DNA from 4 places in the Pseudoalteromonas sp. K222D genome. Region 2 is predicted to be linked to each of the others. Evidence: predicted binding sites of a transcription regulator. Region 2 holds the regulator's gene; each other region holds the start of a gene.
What was found. Region 2 encodes sigma-54, which starts transcription at its own class of promoters, with help from an activator protein. Its sites were predicted from a motif close to GTTGGCACGNNNNTNGNNT; they were not measured.

Region 1 (4,248 bases), on a different contig from region 2:
TGCGTTAATGCGCCGCCGTTAACTGCGTTATTTGCAAACTTAGCATTAGGATTTAAAATACGCGCTTGCGGTAAGCTTGCTGTTGTCCACGAACCAATTACGCCATTACCTGAGCCAACCACACAGCTTTTAGGTACTTCAATTGCTATAGAGGTAATGTTTTTATCGGCTAAATCATCGTTATCTGCCGACTGTGTAATGCCACCAGGAAAGCCTGAGCCATCACCTGCACCCGCAGCACTGTCACCTTCAACAGGTACGTAGTTTACTAAATCAAAGGTTTTGCCTAGGTTAACTACAAAAGGGTCTTTACGTTGGCCAACGAACACTTTAGCCATGCCATCACAGTTCGCAATAGCGACTTGATACATAAATTGGTCGGCATACATTTGGTAATCTTGCTTTGAGGTAAAGGTTTTATTACCTACATAATCAAGCGGTTTATTAAAAGTAGTTGAGCTAGTAGTGGTGTTACTAAGCTGTACGCTAGTGCCTGTTTTTTGCGGGCCGCTGATCATGTTTACAGTGTAAGATTCACTAAAGTTAGCTGCACTATCATTACCTGCCGTAATACCACCAACATTTTTTAGCGGCACAGATACAGTGCGCTGATTGCCCTCAGGGCCGACGGTTAATTGCACACCTTGATTATCATTAGGCAGCATACTTTTAAAGTTAAACGCAAAAGTAATATCTTCAATAGCATCACCATCGTTATCAATGTGAATGCTGTAAGTAGCATCAGGATCCATGGCAAAGTAATTAGGGCCACCGTAGGCATCTTGCAATGGAATGTAATTAGCAATCAAGGTAACAAAGTCACCACGGCCTTGCTCATAACTATTAAAAACATAAAAATCGGTAGAGTCTAAGGTTGGAAAACGACTAATATTAGGCGCTTCTCTATGGCTTGATGCTTCACTTGGTGCACTTGCAAAAGTAGCACATATAACAACTGCGAGTATTGATGGAGTAAAAGCTTTCATGACTTTGTCCTTTAGTTTTTGATTGAAGTCATTAGTAATACGAGGCAGGATTTAAATTGGATGCAAATAAGTTAATTTATTTTTAATTAATGTGCTTTATTTGTTAATTACCGCTGTTTTTAGCTCTAATATCTTATTTCTGAAAAAGATAAAAGAGCTGTTTTTAGTAATTTATAAAAGTACTAATTCGGTGGTATAGAGTACTTCGCTTGGTGAGCCGTTTGGCGAGCCACCAATAGGTTCTAAACTTACAGCTAATAAAGCAACATCACTGGCTTTAAAACGGCTGTTTTTAGATAGCGTTATGCTGCCTGTTTTAGGGAGTAAGCCCAGCGATATTGGTGCGTCTTGGTCTTTTAGTATCATCCACAGCTCATAGTCTTTATCTGTTTTAGCCACAAGCTGACTACTTGCCTTAATTGATAAAGCCTGCTCATTAACATCAATAAACCATAACGGCTGCTGCGCTTTATTTTGCACTAATGCAATTTGCTGAATATTGCTAACATTAGTGGCCGGTTGCATTACTAAAAATGCTAATACAATTGAAGCTGCTGTAGCAACAAACGACCAAGTGCGCCAAATTGAAGCTTGTGTACGAATTATTGTTTTCGTTGGTTGGGGCTGATTTTCAATTTGTTGTAATATTTTTGGCCATAAGTCGTCACTTGGCGCTCGTGGCGTAATAGCACTGGCTAAGTTATTTAAGTTTTGCTCCCACATTGTTGTGGCCTCACGTGCTTTGCTGGAGTTGAGGAGTAATCGCTGAAAACGCTTACGGGTTGAGCTTGATAGTGTACCCAATACATATTGCCCTGCAAGTGCATTTAATACCTCGGGTTTATTATAATTCATAGGGTTAAACACCTTTGTAGCTGAACTAATCCACGGCGGATCCAACTTTTTACCGTACCTAAAGGCGTGTCGATATGATCAACTAATTCGCTGTGGCTTAAGCCTTTGTAATAGGCCAAGTGAATCGCTTGCTTTTGCTGTGGTTCTAATTGCTCTATACAGCTTACGAGTTTGGTATTTTCGGCATAACTCACCTCAATATCGTGCTCGTTTATATCGTCATCGGCTAGTGATTGCTCCTTGCGCACTTTGTTGTAGCGCAGCGCATCAAGGCTTCGGTATCTAACAATGCTGATCATCCAGCTAATAACCGTTCCCTTAGATGAATTATACTCAGATGCGTTATGCCAAATTTTAATAAAAGCTTCTTGCAATACTTCTTCCGCATGCGCTCTGTTTGTTAACATATTTAAAGTTATAGCAAATAACTTTCCGCTGGTTTGCTGATAAAGATTAGCGAATGCGTGTTTATCGCCTTGTGCGGTTGAGCACAAAAGGGGGAGTAAATCGTCGTTTTCCATGATTACCTTAATATTTTTATTATTAGTTAAATAAACGTTTGAGAGTTGTTTGTGGATGCAAAAAAATGCTTAGATGTTCTATTAGATTAGCTGCAATACAGCCTAATACAAGTAAACAAAGTGTATTGCTGTTACTTTATACCAGTGTGAACAATTAGCCTACTACAGTGTAAAAACAGCAACGTTTTATAAGTGGACTAAAAAAGGCTTAATAAATAAAAATTAAAGTGTTAATTATCAATAATATAATTAATCAGGGATAAGTGAATGCTGGCGTAAAATTTGCTTTTACAATATTAAGGCATGATTAATAAATATAACAACAACGAGCATATATTATAAAAGGAGAACATATGTGGGCTGCAATTAGTTACTTACTATTGGCATTTATACTCATATTTATTGGCTGGGAAGTTAACTCAATTTACTTTTCAATTGTATTTTATTGGAGTGCGTTGTCACTACTTTTAGTGGGGGGCGCTTATATATTCGATATAGCAAAAGTGTTTAGAAAACGCGAAAACGGCGTTATCCCTTTTTATATTCGCTGGGCGTTTATTCCTTTTTTATTCGGCGCACAACTATACAATGCGTGGGCACGTAAACACGATAAAGTGCCGCCTATTCAAAAGATTAATGAACATTTGTTTTTGGCATGTCGATTATTCCCCTCCGACATAGACACGCTAAAAGAAAATGGTATTACCGCAATACTTGATGTAACGTGCGAGTTTGACGGTTTAGAGTGGAGCTCTACGCAAGAAAACATTAATTATTTAAACATTCCGGTACTCGATCATAGCGTTCCTACGCATTCGCAGTTAAACCAAGCAATTAATTGGATCCATCATCATGTACAAAAAGATCGCCGTGTGGTGGTGCATTGTGCTTTAGGGCGCGGGCGCTCTGTGTTTGTAATGGCGGCCTACTTGCTTAGCCAAAATAAAGATGCCGATGTGCATCAAATACTGGCACAAATAAAAGAAACTCGCGAGACAGCTAACCTTAATAAACGCCAATTACATCACTTAGCTAAGCGCCATAAAAAAGGTGAGTTAGTAATTAAAAACAAAGCATTTTTGATTGCAAATCCAGTGTCGGGCACAAAAATGTGGCAAGACAAACAACACCTAATTATTGCTAGTTTATCGGCTTATTACGACTTAACCGTATTAACAACCTCAAAAGAAGTTAACGGCGTAGCGCTTGCTAAACAGGCAATAAAAGAGCAGCCAGATATTATTATTGCTTGTGGTGGTGACGGCACAGTGACAGAAGTGGCCAGTGTATTAGTGCACACTAAATGCAGGTTGGGTATTATTCCGCTGGGCACGGCTAACGCATTAGCGCATGTGTTAATGGGCATAAAATCAAAATTTATTCCTGTTGAACAAGCCTGTGATTTAATTATTGATGGGCAAACAAGTTTAATCGACACAGCTTATTGTAACGACGAGCTAATGTTACTACTGGCAGGAATTGGCTTTGAACACTCCATGATTGAAAAAGCCGACCGTGAAGCTAAAAACAAATCTGGGCAACTGGCCTATTTAAATGGTTTTTTACAAGCTTTTGGTGAACAAAAAGCACAAGTATTAACGATAAAGCTTGATGATAACGAACCAACGCAAGTAAGTACCAATAGTTTTATTGTTGCTAATGCCGCACCCTTTACTACTTTGCTAGCTCAAGGTGGCGGGCAGCCCGATCATAGTGATGGCTTACTTGATGTGAATTGGTTAATACCCAATAAAGAAAATGGCACTACAGTACTGAGTATTGCCGAGCTTATGTTTAGCAGCATTACACAAACACATTTAGCTATTAATTCGCATCATACAAATGCTAAAAGAGTGGAAGTAAGTGCAGAGCAAGAGATTAAATAC
Region 2 (4,248 bases):
ACTTCTTTACCTTGGCTGCTTTCAAGTAGCATTAAAGCCAGTACGCTATCGCCAGCGGCTTCTTTTTCATCCTGAAATAAGGTAATAGATGCGTCAAATTGTACCGCTAATTGTGCTAATACGGTAGCGGCTCTAGCATGCAGACCAAGTTTATTTTTTATTAAAAACGTATTTTCTAAGCGCATAAGATACTCTACTTAAGCTGAACAGATGATTGTTTAAATTGAATTATTTTTCTTGCTCGCGATGGCGAATTTTTACATTAGGGTGAGACATAGCAAAGCTTTCACCAATTGTTTGCGCTAAATAAACTGAGCGATGCTGACCACCGGTACAGCCAATAGCAATCGTTAAGTAACTACGGTTATTACGCTCTAGGTGTGGTAACCACGTCTGTACAAAGGTTTGAATTTGCCAAGTGAACTTTTGCACAATACTATGACTAGCTAAATAATCTTTAACGGGTTGATCTAACCCAGTTAAGGGCTTTAGCTCAGGTTCCCAGTGTGGGTTTGGTAAAAAACGCGCATCAAAAACATAATCAGCACCTTTGGGAATACCATGCTTAAAGCCAAACGACTCAAAGGTAATGATAAGCTGTTTGTCTTTTTTACCGAGTATGGTTTCACGCATAGATTCAGCAAGTTGATGCACACTTAAATCGGTTGTATCAATGACATGATCAGCCCGCGTTACGAGTACATCGAGTAATTCTTTTTCTTTTTGTATTGCTAAATCTAGCGGTAGCGAATCAATCGAAAGCGGGTGCAAACGACGCGTTTCTGAATAACGGCGGATTAATGTTTGATCGTCACTATCTAAATAAAATAACGTTGGTTTAGCAAAGTCGGGCAAGTACTCAAGAATATCGTTAAATTGCTGCTGATCTTTAGGCAGGTTACGCACATCTATACTAACGGCTATTTTATCGTAGTTATCAGAGACACTGCGCACTAATGAAGGCAGTAAATTTACCGGAATATTATCTACACAATAGTAACCTAAATCTTCTACAACACGTAAAGCAACCGATTTACCAGAACCCGATCGGCCACTTATAATAATTAATTCCATTTACCACCCCTTTATTAGTAACTAGGATTGATCCAAAATAACTTGGTATAATGCTTCATCAGACTTTGCCGCACGCAATTGCTTACAAAACTCTTTATCGTTTAGTTTATCAGCTATTGTGGCTAGTGTTTTCAAGTGCTGCTGGTTATCGCCATCGGGCACTATAAGTGCAACAAAAATATCAACTGGACGATTATCAATTGCATCAAAATTAATAGCGGTTTCGCTTATTAAAATTAAGGCAAGAGGTTCCTGCGCCCCGCTCATACGGCCATGTGGAATTGCTATTCCTCGGCCAATACCGGTACTGCCTAGCTTTTCTCTTGCCAATAAAGCAGTGAGAATATCTTGCTGGGGTAAATACGGCATTTTTTTATGCGCGAGTTCACTGATGAATTCTAAAATTCTTTTTTTACTATTAAAAAGGACCACAGCTTTGCTGCAGTCCTGGCATATAAGTGAGCTTAATTTCATAGTGTTAGTGTCGAGCAAACTTCTCTTTGTGTTTAATTACTTGACGATCGAGTTTGTCAATCAACGAGTCAATGGCAGCGTACATATCTTGGTGTTCGGTCGATGCAAATAGCTCAGCGCCACTTACAAAAATTGTTGCTTCAGCTTTTTGACTTAATTTTTCTACATCGAGAATAACATGCACATTAGTTATGTGATCTGAGTGTCTTTGCAGCTTTGCAAATTTATTATTTACATAGTCTCTTAATGAGTCTGTAATGTCTACATGACGACCAGTTAAGTTTAGTTGCATCAGCATTTTCCTCTTTGTTGTACGTCTTAAATCAAGCTTTTACGTTGATTCGACGGGGGAATAGCCAGAGATTCGCGATATTTTGCAATTGTCCGTCTAGCTACTTTAATTCCTTGCTCAGCCAATATATCTGCAATCTTGCTATCACTCAATGGTTTGGCTAAGTTTTCTGCAGCTATCAACTTTTTAATCAAGGCACGTATAGCAGTTGATGAACATTCGCCACCATTTTCGGTGCTTACATGGCTTGAAAAAAAGTACTTAAGCTCAAAAATGCCACGTGGAGTGTGCATGAATTTTTGTGTAGTGACCCGTGAAATAGTCGACTCGTGCATTTCAACTATTTCGGCAACATCGTTTAAAACCATAGGTTTCATGGCTTCTGGGCCATGTTCAAAAAACGCTTGTTGTTGCTTAACAATACAATTAGTTACTTTTAGGAGTGTTTCGTTTCTACTTTCTAGGCTTTTAATAAACCATTTAGCTTCTTGTAAGTGCGAGCGAATAAATTGGCTGTCACCACTGGACTTTACCGTACGAGACATAGCAGCATATTGGCTGTTAACACGTATTTTTGGCATGCTATCTGGGTTTAGCTCTACCACCCAGCGGCCTTTTATTTTTTTAACAGATACGTCAGGTATAACGTATTCAGATTCTTCTCTGACAATAGTATCCGCAGGCTTAGGATTAAGCGTATGAATAAGTGTCATTATTTCTTTAAGCTCTTCTTCTTTGAGCTTAGTTTTTTTCATTAACGTACGATAGTCGCGAGCAGCGAGTAAATCGATATGATCAGTTAACACCATTTTTGTTTCGTTAATATAAGGGGTGTCTTTATCAAATTGGTTTAATTGAATACATAAGCATTCTTGTAAGCTGCGAGCTGCAATACCAACAGGATCAAATAATTGAATGCGCTTTAGCACTGCTTCTATTTCATCTAGTTCTACTTCGTGTTCGTCATCACTTTCTTGATTAAAGCTTGCTAAAAGGTCTTCGCAACTGATAGTTAAAATACCAGAGTCATCTACGGCTTCAACAATAGCTATGGCAATAGCTTCGTCTATAGGACTAAAAGGAGTGAGCTGTAATTGCCACATTAAGTACTCATGCAGAGTTTCGGCTGATGCACCTTGATAAATAGATTCATCTTCAGGCATTGGCCCCGATGAAGAGGCAGGCGCTGCGCTCATATATTCATCCCATGATACATCCATGGCCATATCGTCGCTTATGGTGTCTTTGTTTAGTGCTTCACCGCTATCTTGCTCATACTCGCTCGGGGTGTCATCGGCAGAGGCACTAACAGTAATATCATCTGCTTTTTGCTCGTTTTTACCAGCTGATTCTTCCGTGTAATCTTGCTCATCAACTTCTAGTAGCGGGTTGCTATCAAGTGCTTCTTGTATTTCTTGCTGGAGATCCAAGGTACTAAGCTGCAATAAGCGAATAGCCTGTTGCAGTTGCGGAGTCATTGTAAGTTGCTGGCCCATGCGCAGCTGTAATGATTGCCTCATTTATCTCTAACAATCCTTATAAATTGATATGATTAATCTTAGCAGATGCTTATAGTAATAACATAAATATTACAGTTTGAACTGCTCGCCTAAATAAACATCACGTACTGTTTTATCGTTTAATACAAATTCAGGAGTACCAGATGCAATTAGCTCACCATGAGAAACAATGTAGGCTTTTTCGCAAACATCAAGGGTTTCCCTTACATTGTGGTCGGTAATTAGCACGCCAATACCACGGTTTTTAAGGTGTTCTATAATTTTTTTAATATCGAGTACTGAAATAGGATCCACGCCAGCAAAGGGCTCATCAAGTAATATAAATTTAGGATCTGCAGCTAAAGCACGTGCTATTTCTACGCGGCGGCGTTCACCACCAGATAACGCCATGCCTAAGCTGTCGCGAATATGTTGCAGGCTAAATTCGTCCAGCAAGCTATTTAGGGTTTCTTCTCTGGCTTGTTTGTTTAGTTGCTTACGCGTTTCTAAAATAGCCATTAAATTTTGATACACAGTGAGCTTTCTAAAAATAGACGATTCTTGTGGTAAATAACCAATACCTAAACGAGCACGGCTGTGCATAGGAAGTAGGGTAATATCGTTATCATCAATTAATATTTTGCCTTTGTCACTAGGAACTAAGCCTACAATCATGTAAAAGGTTGTGGTTTTACCAGCACCATTTGGACCAAGTAAACCAACAATGCTCCCTGCTTTTACTTCAAGGCCTACATTTTTAACAACTTCACGGCCTTTATAGCTTTTTGCTAATAGCTCTGCTTTTAATGTACTCATGGCTGACCTTTATTGAGTTTTTGTTCTTTTTTTACGTCTATAGGCACTAAAATAGTGTGCACCCGATCAGTTGAGTTTTCATCTTTTTCAGCA
Region 3 (4,248 bases), on a different contig from region 2:
TCTCCGCAAATAGATATTAAGCGAATAGATGCAAAGTATTTACCCTGAGCAACATAATTGTTCATTACGATTACCTGATTGCTACAGTGTCATGATTTAATTTTTTTTAGCTATAAAATTCACTCGACCAGGGGTTAGCGAGTAACCTGGTATTTGGTATAATAAGGTTCACACATGTAGTAACTCATAATAGGAACGCCTAAATGCCGCACATTATTATTGAACACTCAGAAGACCTCCCTGTATTACCACAAGTACTTGTAGAAAAAATTCACAACGCCGCTTTCCAAAGTAATCTATTTGATTTAGAAACCATAAAAACACGCGCTATTTCCTATCAGCAATATCTACTGGGCGCAGGCAGGTCGGGGTTTATACATATCGCGGTACACATTTTGGCAGGGCGTTCTATTGAGCAAAAACAAATGTTAAGTGAGCAACTACTTGAGTGTTTAAAAACCTATTGCAGAGCATCAGACAGCTTAAGCGTTAATATTTACGATATCGAACATGAGATCTACCGCAAAAATTAATTTATTTTAGCCGTTTCATTAAATTAGTGAACAGTTCTAGCAGCAAAAAATAGCTTAATCACTAACCAAGGTCATTTTATATAGTGACCTACAGGTTATTTCTAACGGGATTAATTAGCTACTTAATAAGCCAGAATGATCATGTTATTAATAATATAGGTATTAGCTTAAAAGCGTTAATAAGTACTCTGTAAAAAAACCCTAATTAGGGTTTTTTTATTGCCGTAAAACAATTCTATTTATTATTTTATAATGAGACAGTCACAAATATACTTAAAGTGTAATTAACACAACATAGAGCTATTCATTAGTTAATGATTGGAATGATTTTTAGTGGGTATATTTAAAAGTGGTGGCCCCTCCCAGACTCGAACTGGGGACCTAACGATTATGAGTCGTGTGCTCTAACCAACTGAGCTAAGGGGCCAACTTTTTGTATAACTGTAAACAGTTAATTTTTTAAGAAGCGTTTAGCCACATAGCGACTAAAGCGGGGTGCAGTATAAAAAGTTTTTAGGGGCTTGTCACTAGCAAAAGTCTTTATTTTAACAATCAATGGTCTAACTGCTTAAATAGTAATCTTTTTATGGGTGTAATATTAAAATTTGCAGAATTTAGGGTTAATACTGGCAGCTAAGTAAAAATGAAATGGAAGGCTGTATATCGCGTAATTTAAAAATTAAGCTTTAAACAAGCAACTTACAGCTTATATTACGCGACAAACAGAAATGAATTATTTTTTTGCGATAATGTAGATTGCATGTATTACTCCAGGGAAGTAACCAAACAACGTGAGTAAAATATTTATCCAAAAATGTAAGCCTAAACCCACCTGTAAAAATACTCCCAGTGGTGGCAGTAAGATTGAAAAAATAATACGTATAATATCCATAAATACTTCCTTATTTATAAACAAAAAATTATAAGCAAAAACCCAGCAAAGCTGGGTTTTATAAATACTATATTACTTTGCAACTATCGTTAATTTATCTACTACGTCGCGAACATCTTCAGCATTTTTAGCAATTTTTACTGCAAGCTGTTTTTCAGCATCTGAGTTCACTGTACCGGTAAGAGTAACTACACCTTTGTCAGTATCTACATCAATGTTTGTACCACCTACTTCAGAGTTAAATAAATAACGCGTTGTGATGACTGTGGTAATTTTAGCGTCGGTTAAGCCGCTACCATCATCATCTTTCATGTTGTCATGGCTTTTACTGTTCATGCTTTTCACAACAGTAAGCTGGTTATCAACATTGGTTACGCCATCTAAACTCAGTACAAGTTCTTCTGCTAGCTCTTTGTCGAGTTCGCTATTAACTTTACCTGTTAGTATAACTTTGCCATTTTTTACATCAGTGTTGATGTCAAAGTTATTGAGATTAGTGTTCATAAGAAGCACTGTTTCAGCCTTACCATCAATCCAAGCATCTTTACTTTCATTTTCCCAGCTGCTCGCTTGAGCACCCATAGCCGTAGTACCTAAAACTAACGCCGCAATGATAGATTTGTTAAATGTTTTCATAATCTTTCTCCTTTTGATTAAAGACACTTTAACTAATGCCAGCTTTAGGCCAACTTTAATAAGCAATTAGAATCAAAGAGTTAAGGCGGCATGTAAAATAACTTCACTTTGTATGCATCACTTTTTTACCGACTTATCGGTAAAAAGTTCTCAGTAGTGAAAATAACTAGATAATTACCATTTTGGTTAATGGATCGTTAATATAACGAAGTCACAAATAGGCTAAAAACATAACAAACTGATTAATAACAATAATATTTTTGGTATATGCTTTGCTTATATAGTGACAATAGTAAAATAAAAGGAATACCCTAATGAGCGTAAAAATAACAGACCGCCCCCTAGAGCAAGTGCGCGAAGAAGTGATTGATCAATTAATTTATAATTACAGCCACGGAGTTATTTCTGTTGAAGCATTTGAAAGGCGTTTAGATGAGGCAATGGCTACAAGTAATAATGAAGTCCTTGCTAGCTTAGTTGAGGATTTAACCCTTAATACTGATCAGCAATATAATGCCCAAAAGCATTCACAATTTTCACCCAATTACAGCGCTCAACAGTCTAGCCAGAGTGACTTTACATTACGCAGTATTTTAGGCTCCAATGAAAGAAGCGGCCAATGGGTTGTGCCTAAAAACATTTACCTAACTAACTTTATGGGCTCGGTAGTACTTGATTTTACTGATGCTGTTTTTACCCACCAAGAGGTAACGATTCATGTTAACTGTATTTTTGGCAGTGATGAAATATACGTACCAGAACACGTCAATGTAGTATCAAAAATGTTTAGCATTATTAGTAGTGTTGAAAATAAAACAGTGGCACTTAACAAGCATCAAGGGCCGACCATCCATATTGAGGGAAAGGCTATTATGGGCTCGGTAGAAATAAAAATTAAGCGCACCATTAAAGAAAAATTTATTAGCTTTGCAAACCAATTAAAAACCCAACTTGGTGGTAAAAGTGGTACTCCAATGTGATGAACTGCCTATAAAAGCATGTTCATAGCTTTATAACTTGGGCCTAGGTTAAAGAGTAAAAAACATGCTACATTTTTAAAGCACTAGAACACATTAAAAAACGCTTTGCAGATTCATCAACGTTGAATTTGTATAAAACGCCCTGCACATCAAGCAAGTACAAAAAACAAACAAAAGTATTTAGGCTTTGTTGTTTACTTTATGGCAAAAGTCGCTAAAATACGCCAGCTAAAATATATAAACGTTCTTTTACAACCCAAAGGTAATACCATGCATCCAATGTTAAACATTGCGGTTCGCGCTGCGCGTAACGCAGGCAAAATTATACTTCGTGCAAGTGAAGATTTATCAAAAGTTGAAGTTCAACAAAAAGGCACTAACGATTTAGTGACTAATATTGATAAAGAAGCAGAAGCTATAATTCGCGACACCATTTTACGCTCTTACCCTGAACACTGCATTGTTGGTGAAGAATTAGGCGAGCATAAAGGTAAGGATGCAGATTACCAATGGATTGTTGACCCGCTTGATGGCACAACTAACTTCATCAAGGGTATTCCTCATTTTGCGGTTTCTATCGCACTTAAAGTAAAAGGTCGTTTAGACCAGGCCGTTATTTATGATCCAATTCGTGGTGAGCTTTTCACTGCCTCTCGTGGTCAAGGCGCACAACTTAATAGCAAACGTTTACGCGTTTCTAAAACTGTTGATTTAGGCGGTTCAATCTTAGCTACTGGCTTTCCTTTCAAGCAAAAACAACACCTAGATGCATACACAGAAGCGTTTAAAGCTTTATTCATACATACTGCTGATATCCGTCGTGCGGGCTCTGCTGCGCTAGACATGGCTTATGTGGCTGCTGGACGCGTTGATGGCTTTTTCGAAATTGGTTTAAAACCTTGGGATACTGCTGCAGGCGAGCTATTAGTAAAAGAAGCTGGCGGCATGGTTGTAGATTTTGCTGGCGGCGTAAACTATAACAATAGTGGTAACATTATTTGTGGCGCACCTAAGCTAACCCAAGCAATAATTCGCGAAATTCGCCCTGTATTAACTGAGTCATTACTGCGTTAATAAAAATTGCATGGTTTAAAAAAGGAGCTTAGGCTCCTTTTTTGTTGTCTGCAAAAAATTATTTATGACGATTAAACTGCTTAGAGAAGCAATTAACTTTATATCTCGCTTTTTATCCTTTAGCGCAGCTTCA
Region 4 (4,248 bases), on a different contig from region 2:
CATCATTTTGCTCTGCTCCTTGCCCTCCAGGCTCACCATAAGAAATAGTACTTTCGCCTAAATCTATGCCTTGTTGGGCAAGCATTTCGCGTAAGCGCGGAAGCGATTGTTCAAGCGCTTCTTTAGCTTGCTGGTTTTGTACTACAAAGTTTATTTGTGCTTGCTCTGCATCGCTTCTGATGCGAATTTGCATACTGCCCATTTCTGGTGGGTCGAGACGAATTTCTGCTACTTTATTATTTATGCTAAGCATAGAGCTCACTCGCTCTTGCAACATTTTTGCCGCGTCACTTTTTATAATATTAAGCGCTTGCATAACACCTGGGTCCAAGCTTGCTTGTTTAACTTGCGCTGTGCTTTGTAATTGCCCAGCCTGCAACGCTTGCATATCAATTATAGTTTGCTCATACCCTACACTATCGTATAGGCCTAAACCATTTACCGTACTGGTAATTTGCGTCAATAATTGTGCTGCTCGGGGTGATAACTGTTCAGTGTTATTTTTTTGCAATGACTCTAACGATTTAGTGAGTTCTTTATCGCTAAGCGCATTTAATGCTGTTTTATCATCTGCAGATATTAATACTTTTTTATCAATCGATGCGCTTAGCTCTGCAATTGTTTGCTTAATACTTGCTAGCTGCTCACCTTGTGGCTGCTCATTTTTAATATAGCTATTTAACTGGCTCAGTAGCGCTTGTTTTTCTGGGGTGGTTAATGCATTTATTTGAGAATTTAAAGCCTGTTTAGCCGTGTCTGCTGCGCTTGCTTTATCACTTTCAACAACATATTGAGTAAGCATTTGCTTTAACGTTGCGAGGTTATCGTTGCTATTGGGTTTGCTACTTGCCTGCAGCTGCGTAGTTAATTGCTCATGCTGCTCGGGTGTAAGTTTAGCAAGTAACGGATCTGATTTAATTGCCTCGCTATCTTTGCTTAGCAAGTTCATTACTGCGGCATCTACCGATTGTTTTTGCGCTGTTGCATCGCCTTTATTATTTGCCGTAGCCATGCTTTGAGATAAGGGCATTAACTTTTCATTTGCCGCTTCAGCGCTTGCTGCAACATCGCTAAACACACCTTTTTGCGGTGCAATTACAATAGGGGCAAGCTGATCATCAGGCTTCCCTTTTAATTGCTTAGCGTCTTCATCTAAAGCCTCGGCTTTAGCATCAGCGTTCTTTTTAACTGAGGTGTCTATAGTGTGCGCAGCATTTATTTGCGCCAACATACTATCGCCCGAAACAGCATCGTCTTGTGTTTCAGGCTGCTCAGCCTTAGCATTGCTAGCGCCTGCTTTAGCTTTGCTGTTATTATTGTAAGCCGCTTTATTGGCATCTTCTAACTGATTAAAAAAACCAGTATCAGAGTCATCATTACGTCTTGAGTTACTCGCTTGTTTATTAGAGTAAGCGTCTTGCTCAGATACCGCTAACATTGAAATATCATTAATCGTCATAAATCACCTAATATAAAGCGGCAACAAACCACCCAATAATACCTAAAATTATAGTTCACTTAACAACAAAGCAATTAACGTGCCTTTGTTTATAAGGTACAAGCTTTTGTTAAAGCGGTTAAAGTACTCGCTACTTACTAAAGTCGATTGTTGTGTCGTTGAAAAAATTGATTAGCCGAAAATTCATCCAACATCTTTTGCTCATTTTTAGCCACTAGCACATCGGCCTTTAACTGTTGTTTTTCGATGAGTTTAGCGACTGCTTTAGCCTTAATTTGCTGCTTTAACCACAGGGTTTTACGCTGGCTAACCACTTGTTTTGCAGTGTTAACTGTATTGGCTTGTTGGCGAATTGCTTCTTCTATTTTAGCAATAAATGCATGAAATTGACTAAACCCAGCACTTGATAAGCCCGACTGCCCTTTAATGTGTAATTGCTGGGTGTATTCCAATCTAAAGTTATTTAAACCTTGGAGTTTTTGCTGGTTTGCCTGCAAATTTTGATTCGCCTGCAAATAGCTCATCCGCAGCGTTTCTTCTTTATCGTTTTCAATCTTTAGTAATAAATGCAGTTTGTTTTTAGCCATTATGCTTGCCCTAATAACTGCGCTAGCCCTTGCAGGCCGTCGTCGTAACTAATTACATCGCGCATGCCTTGCTGTAAAAAGGCATTTACTCTTGGCATCATATTTATGGCTTGATCAAGCATTTGATCTGTCCCTTTTTGATACGCACCTAGGGTGATCATGTCTTTATTTTGCTGGTACATAGAGTACACCTGCTTAAGCACTCGCGCTTGTTGCATGTGCGTCTCAGATACCACTTGCGGCATTACTCGTGAAATAGATTTTTCTATATCAATTGCCGGATAATGACCGCTGTCGGCCAGTTCCCGCGAAAGTACAATATGGCCGTCGAGTATGGCGCGCGCCGCATCGGCAATGGGATCTTGCATATCATCGCCTTCACTTAATACGGTAAAAAAGGCAGTAATAGAGCCTTGCCCTTCTCCGCCGTTACCGGCACGCTCCACCAGCGCTGGTAGTTTTGCAAACACCGAAGGCGGGTAGCCTTTAGTCGCCGGTGGCTCGCCTACTGCAAGTGCTATTTCACGCTGCGCCATGGCATAGCGCGTTACCGAATCGAGCAATAACAAAACGTTTAATCCCTGATCGCGAAAGTACTCTGCAATTGTTACCGCACTTTCGCAGCCTTTTAAACGCATTAATGGTGAAGAATCTGCCGGTGCTGCTACAACCACCGAGCGTTTTCGCCCCTCAACACCAAGTATTTCTTCAATAAATTCTTTTACTTCGCGGCCACGCTCACCCACCAGTCCCACCACAATAACATCGGCTTCACTACCACGAGTCATCATACCAAGCAGTACCGACTTACCTACACCCGAGCCTGCAAACAAGCCCATTCGCTGGCCTTGTCCTACTGTTATTACTGAATTTATAGCACGCACGCCTACATCCATAGGCTGGCTTATAGGTCGTCTTGAAAGAGGGTTTATCGGTTTTTGGGCAAACTTAAGATAGTGCTCAGCATTAATTTTACCTAAACCATCAAGAGGACGACCTAAGCCATCAACTACGCGGCCCAGCAAACTCATGCCTACAGGTAAACCTGTGTCGTTAAGTTGGGGGATCACCCGAGCACCAGGGAGCACCCCCGATATATGATCGTTTGGCATTAAATATAAGGTTTGGTCGTTAAAGCCAACTATTTCGGCGTCAACAAAGCCGTTCATAGTTTCTATTTTACATTGGCTACCTACAGGCGCACGTAAGCCTTTAGCCTCAAGGGTAAGGCCAACTACTCGCGTTAAAATACCCGCTACAGCAAGTGTTGGCGGTTTAATATGCTGTTTGTATTGAGATAAGCGTTCGCTTAATGAAACATCTAAAGCAGACATAACAGACCAATAAAATAGTTAGATACTACTGCTATGCAAAAAACTATCCAATGTTTCTTTGACACGTGTTTTAAGTGTCATATCAAGCGATGATTGCGCCGTTTTAACTTCGCAGCCGCCTCGCTCTAACGTTGGCTCTGCAATCAACTGCCAGTTATTATCTGTCACTGTTTGCTCGCCATAACTTTGCTTTATTAGCTCTAAATCTTCGGGGTGTAAATGAATTCGTATTTTTTCTTGCTCTGTATTAAGCGCATCAATACTGTGTTTAAGGGTGTGTAAAATAACATCAGGAGAGGTTTTTACTTCTTGATAAATAATAGCTTCTGCAAGCATAACGGCTAATTGCACTAATTGCTTTTCAGCTTGCTCATCCACTTTACTTAGCGGCGCGGTCAATCCCTCTAAAACACTACGTAGGCCAATTAACTGCTCTTCTATTAGTGGTTTTACATCTTCTTGGCCTTGGGTTTTTCCCAGCTCTAGGCCTTCTTTGTAGCCAGCTTCTTTACCTTCGGTAACGCCTTTATCAAAACCGTCTATGTAACCTTGCTCGTGCCCTTGTTTTACACCTTCTTCAAACGCATCTTGTCTAATGCGCTCAAGTTCGGCCATAGTAAGCGCAGGTAACTCAGGTTCTTGCGGCTCTTCAATTAGCGACTCTTCAGCCATTTCTTTTCGATACAACTCAGCAAGCGGTGTACCAAAGGCAGTAGAGCGATTACCAAAGCTTTTTTCATCGGGTGCTACATCAGGAACATCCCAGTGCTTTAATAGTTCATCGGCTTCATCGACGTGCAGTGGACGCCCTTTGTGCATTGACGATTTAGTCATGGTTTATAAAAACTCCTCGCCGCCGCCGCCGCCA

Region 1: the regulator sigma-54 is predicted to act here: its motif matches at 2,632-2,650, upstream of J5X91_RS01560 (diacylglycerol kinase family protein).
Region 3: the regulator sigma-54 is predicted to act here: its motif matches at 2,321-2,339, upstream of J5X91_RS13840 (LiaF domain-containing protein).
Region 4: the regulator sigma-54 is predicted to act here: its motif matches at 1,528-1,546, upstream of J5X91_RS10530 (flagellar hook-length control protein FliK).

The regions. Positions count from the first base shown of each region.
Region 1 is NZ_JAGGDL010000002.1:10,787-15,034, forward strand. It holds gene J5X91_RS01545 (DUF4331 domain-containing protein) at 1-986, opposite strand, end outside; gene J5X91_RS01550 (anti-sigma factor) at 1,158-1,841, opposite strand; gene J5X91_RS01555 (sigma-70 family RNA polymerase sigma factor) at 1,838-2,362, opposite strand; gene J5X91_RS01560 (diacylglycerol kinase family protein) at 2,716-4,248, shown strand, end outside.
Region 2 is NZ_JAGGDL010000004.1:84,021-88,268, reverse strand. It holds gene J5X91_RS03900 (HPr family phosphocarrier protein) at 1-185, opposite strand, end outside; gene rapZ (RNase adapter RapZ) at 229-1,074, opposite strand; gene ptsN (PTS IIA-like nitrogen regulatory protein PtsN) at 1,096-1,548, opposite strand; gene hpf (ribosome hibernation promoting factor) at 1,553-1,840, opposite strand; gene J5X91_RS03880 (RNA polymerase factor sigma-54) at 1,867-3,360, opposite strand; gene lptB (LPS export ABC transporter ATP-binding protein) at 3,430-4,155, opposite strand; gene lptA (lipopolysaccharide transport periplasmic protein LptA) at 4,152-4,248, opposite strand, start outside.
Region 3 is NZ_JAGGDL010000031.1:151-4,398, reverse strand. It holds gene J5X91_RS13865 (winged helix-turn-helix domain-containing protein) at 1-48, shown strand, start outside; gene J5X91_RS13860 (5-carboxymethyl-2-hydroxymuconate Delta-isomerase) at 204-533, shown strand; tRNA gene J5X91_RS13855 (tRNA-Ile) at 884-960, opposite strand; gene J5X91_RS13850 (YqaE/Pmp3 family membrane protein) at 1,267-1,425, opposite strand; gene J5X91_RS13845 (BON domain-containing protein) at 1,498-2,061, opposite strand; gene J5X91_RS13840 (LiaF domain-containing protein) at 2,376-3,041, shown strand; gene suhB (inositol-1-monophosphatase) at 3,312-4,115, shown strand.
Region 4 is NZ_JAGGDL010000018.1:37,099-41,346, forward strand. It holds gene J5X91_RS10530 (flagellar hook-length control protein FliK) at 1-1,459, opposite strand, end outside; gene fliJ (flagellar export protein FliJ) at 1,597-2,046, opposite strand; gene fliI (flagellar protein export ATPase FliI) at 2,046-3,380, opposite strand; gene fliH (flagellar assembly protein FliH) at 3,399-4,214, opposite strand; gene fliG (flagellar motor switch protein FliG) at 4,218-4,248, opposite strand, start outside.